DNA from 2 places in the Paraburkholderia hayleyella genome. Region 2 is predicted to be linked to the other one. Evidence: predicted binding sites of a transcription regulator. Region 2 holds the regulator's gene; the other holds the start of a gene.

Region 1 (3,899 bases), 690 kb from region 2:
CGCGCACCCGCTCGCACACTTCATGAATGTTCACATCACCGACGATATGCGGATGACGGTGCGGCTCAAGCAAACGGTCCACCAGGGTCTGCAAACGGTCGGCCTCTTTAATCACGACCTGGGTGTACTCGCGCAGCGCCCCGCGCTCGCGCGCATCCAGTTCGAATTCGAGCAACTGCGCGGCCCCGCGAATCCCACCCAGCGGGTTTTTGATCTCATGCGCCAAGTTGCGGATCAGTTGTTTGTTGACGGCCGTCAGATCGTGAATGCGCGCTTCGCGGTCCGTGCGCAAATGCCGCTCGTTCTCGAACAGCTCCAGCAGCACGTAGTCAGGCGCGCTTTCAAGAAACCCGATGACCGCATGCACCGGCAACGGTTCGTGCCCGGGGCGCTCTAGCACCGCGTCGAGATGTGTCGCCTGAAACCGGTGCCCGGCAATCGCCGCGATCATGGCGATCAGTTCATCGGCGTTACTAAAGAGATCGGACCAGGCCAGATGGGCCAGTTGCCGCCGCGACAGCTCCAGCAGCGATTCCGCGGACGGGTTGGCGAACGCCACGCGCAACGTGTGTTTTTCCAGCACCAGCACCACCGTCGGGAATGCCTCGAAGCCCGGCAGCAAACCGGATTCGGCCAGCGCCAGATCGTTCGTGAGCGGCTCGGGCTGGCCACTTTTGCTGTGTTCCAGATTTTTTAGCGCCGCCTTGCGCGTCGGAAGATCCATGGCTTCATTGCTCCCTATCGCGTCCTGCCAGGTATCGCAGGCCAACATCGGCAGGCCAACATCGGCAGGCCAACATCGCAGGCCAACGAAAAAGGGACGGCACCGCCGTCCCTCCTTGCTGTTACGCCATTCATGTCATCTGCCACGGCAGGACAGACACTGCGCTGCCCGCCCTGCGAGAAATAACACCGGCATTGGCATCGACATCGACATCGACATCGACCTTGCCGCTTACAGCGAGTAGTACATCTCGAACTCGATCGGATGCGTCGTCATGCGGAAGCGTTGCAATTCGCCGCCCTTGAGCTCCAGATACGCGTCCAGCATCGAATCGGTGAATACCCCGCCACGTGTGAGGAATTCACGGTCCTTATCGAGCGCGTCGAGCGCCTGGTCGAGCCCAGCGCAAACCGTCGGAATGCGTGCGTCTTCTTCAGGCGGCAGGTCGTACAGGTTTTTGTCGGCGGCTTCGCCCGGGTGGATCCTGTTTTGCACGCCGTCGAGGCCCGCCATCATCAGCGCGGAGAAACACAGGTACGGGTTGGCCATCGGGTCCGGGAAGCGGGTTTCGATGCGGCGACCCTTCGGGTTCGAGACATGCGGAATGCGGATCGAGGCCGAGCGGTTACGCGCCGAATACGCCAGCTTGACCGGCGCTTCGAAGTGCGGCACCAGACGCTTGTACGAGTTCGTCGTCGGGTTCGTGATCGCGTTCAGGGCATGGGCGTGCTTGATGATGCCGCCGATGTAAAACAGCGCGAATTCCGACAGGCCTGCATAGCCGTTGCCCGCGAACAGGTTCTGGCCATCCTTCCAGATCGACTGGTGCACGTGCATGCCCGAACCGTTGTCACCCACGATGGGCTTGGGCATGAACGTCGCGGTTTTGCCATAGGTATGGGCAACGTTATGGATGATGTATTTCATTTGCTGGGTCCAGTCGGCGCGCTGTACCAGCGTCGAAAAGCGCGTGCCGATCTCGTTCTGGCCCTGGCCTGCGACTTCATGGTGATGCACTTCGACGGGAATGCCGATCTGTTCGAGCAGCAGGCACATCTCCGAGCGGATGTCCTGAAACGCATCGACGGGCGCGACCGGAAAATAACCGCCCTTGGCGCCGGGACGGTGGCCCGTATTGCCGCCTTCGAATTCCTTGCCCGACGACCACGGCGCTTCTTCCGAACCGATCTTGACAAAGCAGCCGGACATATCCGTATTCCACTGCACCGAATCGAAAATAAAGAATTCAGGTTCAGGACCAAAGAAGGCCGTGTCACCCAGGCCCGTGCTTTTCAGATAGGCCTCGGCGCGCTTGGCCAGCGAGCGCGGATCGCGCTCATACCCTTTGCCATCGGCGGGTTCGACCACATCGCACGTCAGCACGAGTGTCGCTTCTTCGTAAAACGGGTCGAGAAAAGCCGTATCCGGGTCCGGCACCAGCAGCATGTCCGAAGCTTCGATGCCCTTCCAGCCGGCAATCGAGGAGCCGTCGAAGGCATGGCCGCTTTCGAACTTGTCGTCGTCGAAGGCCGATACCGGCACCGAAACGTGCTGTTCTTTACCGCGTGTATCGGTGAAACGGAAGTCGACAAATTTGACGTCTTCGTCCTTGACGAGCTGCATGACGTCAGCCACGGATTTACTCATAACCTTTTCTCCTGATTAACGAATTCGGAATTCGGCGGATGGGCCGCCGCTTCAAGCGGGCTTAAAGCACCGGAGCACCCTGGCAGCGAGGCCTGGCAACATGCGGTGAACCGGTCACGTGGAACTATTAAGCATCATCCGTGCCATGCAGCTCGATCCGAGCGCCACATGGCAGGCATGACGCGCGCTTGCACCAGCATCGTGCAAACCAGAAGATGCCGTTGATCCCGCTCATGGTTTTGGTGCGCGGGGAGCATTTTGCACCGATATGGCACATCTGACGCGCTCAACATGCTGGCCATGCCAAAATTCTTCGTCGCGGGCAGCGCGCTAGAATGCCGTTTTGCCGTTACAGGAGGCAAGCGCCATGAGTACGCTCGAACAGCTCTATGCAGAGGCCGGCAAGCGCCGCGCCAGCAACCAGTTGCCCTATGCGGGGGCGCTCTCGCCGGCTGAGGCTTTCGAGCTCTTGCAGCTCGATCCCGAGGCGCGGCTGGTCGATGTGCGCACCCGCGCCGAACTGGACTGGGTGGGACGTCCGGTTGTTGGCGACGGGCAATATCTTCATCTCGAATGGATCCGCTACCCCGGTGGCGCACCCAATGAGGCATTCATCGGACAATTATGCGAGGCGCTCACGCCAGATACCCCGCTGCTGCTGCTGTGCCGCAGCGCGGCGCGCTCGAAGCTGGCGGCGGTGGCGGCCAGCCAGGCGGGATTCAGCCGGGCGTTTGATTTGCTCGAAGGGTTCGAAGGCGACAAGGATAGCCAGGGGCATCGCAAGACCGTTTCGGGATGGTGCTTTCGCGGCTTGCCCTGGATTGGCGCCTGAAACAGGCAAGGCGCGACGGATCAGGCCAGCGCGCCAGAGCGCCTTGAGTTAGGGCTCTAGGGCTCGACAATATCGCCGCCTAGCAGATACACCCCCTCGCGCAGCTTGACGAACGCCGCTGCCACGGCCTCCGGCTCGCCCTTGACGCCGAGGTCGATATGCCGCCGGGCGTAAATCCCGCCACGCTCTGCATCGCCCACGCTGGGCAGGCTGAAAACCCGCACGCCAGCGAAATCGCGCTCGATTTGTTCCATCAGCGGCGTGAGCGTCGATTCGGGCAATTCGAACACCAGCAATGATTTCTCCGTGTGCGGCGTGGCGTGATGCAGATGCGCGTAACGCGTATCCAGCACCCACTCGATCATCGGCCAGGCCATCACGGGAAACCCCGGCACGAAATGATGATCGGCCAGCGAAAAGCCAGGAATCCGGTTATAGCCGTTCGGAATAATCGACGCGCCACGCGGAAACGTGCCCATGTTGAGCCGGTGCAGGCTTTCAGGCGAAGCGAAATCGATGGGCGTGGCGGCATCTGCCGGATGCATGTCGACGATCCGCTGACGGATCAGCTCCGCCGCTTCCGGATGCAATTCAAGCGGCACACCCAGCGCCGCCGCCGCGCATTGCCGCGTGTGATCGTCCGGCGTCGCGCCGATGCCGCCGGTTGAAAACACGATATCGCCCGAAGCCAGCGTG
Region 2 (3,899 bases):
GACGGCGTTAACGAATACATCGAAGGTGACGCGGAACGCATTGATTACGATGGCAAGCGCGATCTCACCACGTTGACCACCCGTGCCACCGTGCGCCGCCTGCAAGGGCTGTCGACGCTGATGGACCAGGTCCACGGCAGCGTCATTACTTATGATGGCCAGAACGATTTCTACACCGCCCGCGCGGGCAAGGATGTCGTCGGGCCGGGCAACCCCAATGGCCGGGTACGCGCGATGCTCTCGCCGCGCAATGGCGGTCCCGCCCCGCTCAATGGCGCCCCCGTCACGCTCACGCCCTCGCGCCAGTTGCAGGGCCAAGGATCCACCTCGCCGTGAACACCCCGCTTCCCCATCGCAAGCCTGCAGGCACGAGCAGTTCGCTGGTCGTGCGCAACCTGAAAAAACGTTATGGTTCCCGCACGGTCGTCAAGGACGTCTCGCTCAGTGTGAAAAGCGGCGAAGTCGTCGGCCTGCTGGGGCCGAACGGCGCAGGTAAAACGACGTCGTTTTACATGATCGTCGGGCTGGTGCCGCTCGACGGCGGCGACATCGATCTGGACGGCAAGTCCATTAGCCTGCTGCCTATATATAAGCGCGCGTCGCTTGGCCTGTCGTATTTGCCGCAGGAAGCTTCGGTGTTTCGCAAGCTGACGGTTGAAGACAACATCCGCGCGGTACTCGAACTGCAACACGAAGATAACGGCAAGCGGCTCTCCAAAGACGCCATCACCGCGCGCGCCGAAGCCTTGCTCGACGAACTGCAAATCGCTCACCTGCGCGACAACCCTGCGCTCTCGCTCTCAGGAGGAGAGCGCCGCCGAGTCGAAATAGCGCGTGCTCTGGCCACGAATCCGAGCTTTATCTTGCTCGACGAACCGTTCGCCGGTGTCGATCCGATCGCCGTGCTGGAAATTCAGAAAATCGTCAAATTCCTGAAACAGCGCAATATCGGCGTACTCATCACCGATCACAACGTGCGTGAGACTCTCGGCATCTGCGATCACGCCTACATCATTAGCGATGGCAGCGTGCTGGCCGCAGGCGCGCCGGACGAGATCATCGAAAACGAGAACGTACGGCGCGTCTATCTGGGTGAGCATTTCCGCATGTAGCCCAGCGCTGCGCAACACCGCTGCGGGCGTCGGCAGCGCATTCGGCACGGCTGCGGCAAGTCGTCGCAACCCGTGTCCGGATCATCCCAAACCCTAAGTACGGCCCGTCTTTTTACGGCTGCCGCAGGTATCGCGGACTTGGCAAACTCATTACAATGAGTCTCAATTCGCCATGAAAGCTAGCCTCCAACTCCGCCTCTCGCAGCATCTTGCGCTGACTCCCCAACTGCAGCAGTCCATCCGGCTGCTTCAGTTATCTACGCTTGAGCTACAGCAGGAAGTCGCTATGGCGATTGCGCAAAACCCGCTGCTCGAAAACGAAGACGACTGGATCGCCAGCCCATTACGCGTAGCAGCGGATGGCTCGCTTGTGACACAGACTCGCGGCAACGCCGAGCCCGAGTCGGCCAGCCATACATCGTCCCCTTCCAGCACGAACACCAACAGCGAAGCCGGAGAGCCCCAGGGCGTTGACGAATACAACGGCCTCGCGGCTGACAACAGCGCGGACACCAGCCAATGGAATCTCGACGACTATGGCCGCTCCAGCAGCGCGTCCGACGACGATGATCTGCCACCGCTTCAGGTTCACGAGTCCAGCACCTCGTTGCGCGATCATCTGAACACCCAGTTGTGCGTCACACAGGCAAGCCCGCGCGACCGCGCGCTTGTCACCTTTCTGATCGAATCCCTTGACGACGATGGCTATCTCATAGCGGCATTTGAAGAAATACTGGCCGATTTGCCAGACGAACTGGAAGTCGATGCAGATGAGCTGAAAGCCGCGCTCGCGTTGCTGCATAGCTTTGATCCGGCGGGCGTCGGAGCGCGCTCCGCATCCGAATGCCTCAAGCTGCAGCTATTACGGCTCGATGCCTCACCCACCCGCACACTCGCCCTGGAGATCGTCGAGCATCACCTTGAACTGCTCGCCGCGCGTGATTTCATCCGGCTGCGCCGGCGCCTGAAGGCCGACGACGATGCATTGCGTGAGGCCCACGCCCTGATCCGCTCGCTTGAACCCTTTCCTGGCGCGATGTACGGCAAAAGCGAAGCCGACTATGTCGTGCCCGACGTGCTGGTTCGCAAGACGGCCCAAGGCTGGCAAGCGGAACTCAATCCCGAAATCATGCCCAGGCTGCGCATCAATCACCTGTACGCCAATATCCTGCGCAACAACCGCAGCGATCCCGGCAGTGGTTCGCTGCGTCAACAGCTTCAGGAAGCCCGCTGGCTGATCAAAAACATCCAGCAAAGATTCGACACGATCCTGCGTGTGGCGCAAGCCATCGTCGAGCGGCAAAAGAGCTTTTTCCTGCACGGCGAAATCGCCATGCGCCCCTTGGTTTTGCGGGAAATTGCTGATACGCTGGGGCTACACGAATCAACGGTTTCCCGTGTCACAACTGGTAAGTACCTGCTCACTCCTTTTGGCACGCTTGAGTTCAAATACTTCTTCGGCTCACACGTTTCAACGGATACCGGGGGCGCGGCTTCTTCCACAGCAATTCGCGCACTCATCAAGCAATTAATAGGAGCAGAAAACCCTGTCACGCCTCTTTCAGACAGCCGCATCGCCGAACTGCTAGCTGAACAGGGTTTCGTGGTCGCCCGGCGCACCGTGGCCAAATACCGCGAAACGCTCAAAATTCCAGCGGTCAATCTGCGCAAGTCTTTGTAGCCCGCTGCTTACCGTGGCGGGTATTTTCCCGGCCGTACCCCATTGGGGTGGCACAGGCTGGCTGATCGGATTCCCGATTCCCGTCCGCAATGGCTGGAATACAACCCAATCAGCGAGTACCGCTGCCCTCATGAGGATCTACGGCTAATCGTTTGGAGAAGCACTATGAATCTGCAGATCAGTGGACACCATCTCGAAGTAACGCCTGCGTTGCGCGAATACGTGATCGCCAAGCTAGACAGAGTGCTACGGCACTTCGATCAGGTTATCGATGGCAGTGTGGTCCTCTCGGTCGACAATCAAAAGGAAAAAAGGCAGAAGATTGAAATCAATCTTCATCTGAAAGGCAAAGATATTTTTGTCGAAAGTGCCGAGAGCGATATGTACGCGGCGATTGATCTGGTCATCGACAAACTCGACCGGCAAGTCATTCGTCACAAGGATCGCCTGCAAGGCCACCAGCATGAAGCGATCAAACATCAGCCGCTAGCTGCGCTACTCGAAGTGCCGCCGCAATAAACAGGCATCACCGCAGCCGAGCCTGCATCAAACCGCCCCCACTGGGCGGTTTTTAATTGGCCATTCATTTTTTAGTTCAGGTTATTTTCAAGCCGTCTGTGCCGGTTCATTATGGCGAAACCTCTTGTCCGAAGTCTGAAGGCGAACCCTGCAACTGGAAATCGTTCGGGGCCCGTAGCGCAATCGTGTCGGTCATGCACCGCACATACCCGTGCTGCTCTATAATGCCCCGATTACTTACTAATTGATCAAACCGTTCATTTAGTCAGATTTCGCTGATTTCAGACTTCGTCATACATTGCCGTGATGCCCCTGTAGAGAATGGAACGCCACTCACATCCCGCAGAGAGGAAAATCCAGGCCTCCCTTCCGCCTGCCAACATGAATCGCTTAGCCAAATTCCTCCCCATCGAGAACGTCGTCATCGGGCTCTCCGTCACGAGCAAGAAGCGCGTCTTCGAGCAAGCAGGCCTGATTTTCGAAAATCAGAATGGCATCGCCCGCAGCACGGTCACTGACAATCTCTTCGCGCGCGAGCGCCTCGGATCAACAGGACTGGGTGAAGGCGTGGCTATCCCGCATGGCCG

The links. Region 2 encodes sigma-54, which starts transcription at its own class of promoters, with help from an activator protein. Its sites were predicted from a motif close to TGGCANGNAANCTGCTTT; they were not measured.
Region 1: glnA (type I glutamate--ammonia ligase) is a predicted target of sigma-54. The motif match lies at 2,500-2,517, and genes of this name have one in related genera.

Annotation. Positions count from the first base shown of each region.
Region 1 covers NZ_QPES01000001.1:2,444,275-2,448,173, forward strand. The annotation lists gene glnL (nitrogen regulation protein NR(II)) at 1-724, opposite strand, end outside; gene glnA (type I glutamate--ammonia ligase) at 956-2,371, opposite strand; gene GH657_RS10810 (rhodanese-like domain-containing protein) at 2,739-3,203, shown strand; gene GH657_RS10815 (competence/damage-inducible protein A) at 3,260-3,899, opposite strand, start outside.
Region 2 covers NZ_QPES01000001.1:3,130,049-3,133,947, forward strand. The annotation lists gene lptA (lipopolysaccharide transport periplasmic protein LptA) at 1-336, shown strand, start outside; gene lptB (LPS export ABC transporter ATP-binding protein) at 333-1,112, shown strand; gene GH657_RS13775 (RNA polymerase factor sigma-54) at 1,285-2,793, shown strand; gene hpf (ribosome hibernation-promoting factor, HPF/YfiA family) at 2,959-3,312, shown strand; gene GH657_RS13785 (PTS sugar transporter subunit IIA) at 3,634-3,899, shown strand, end outside.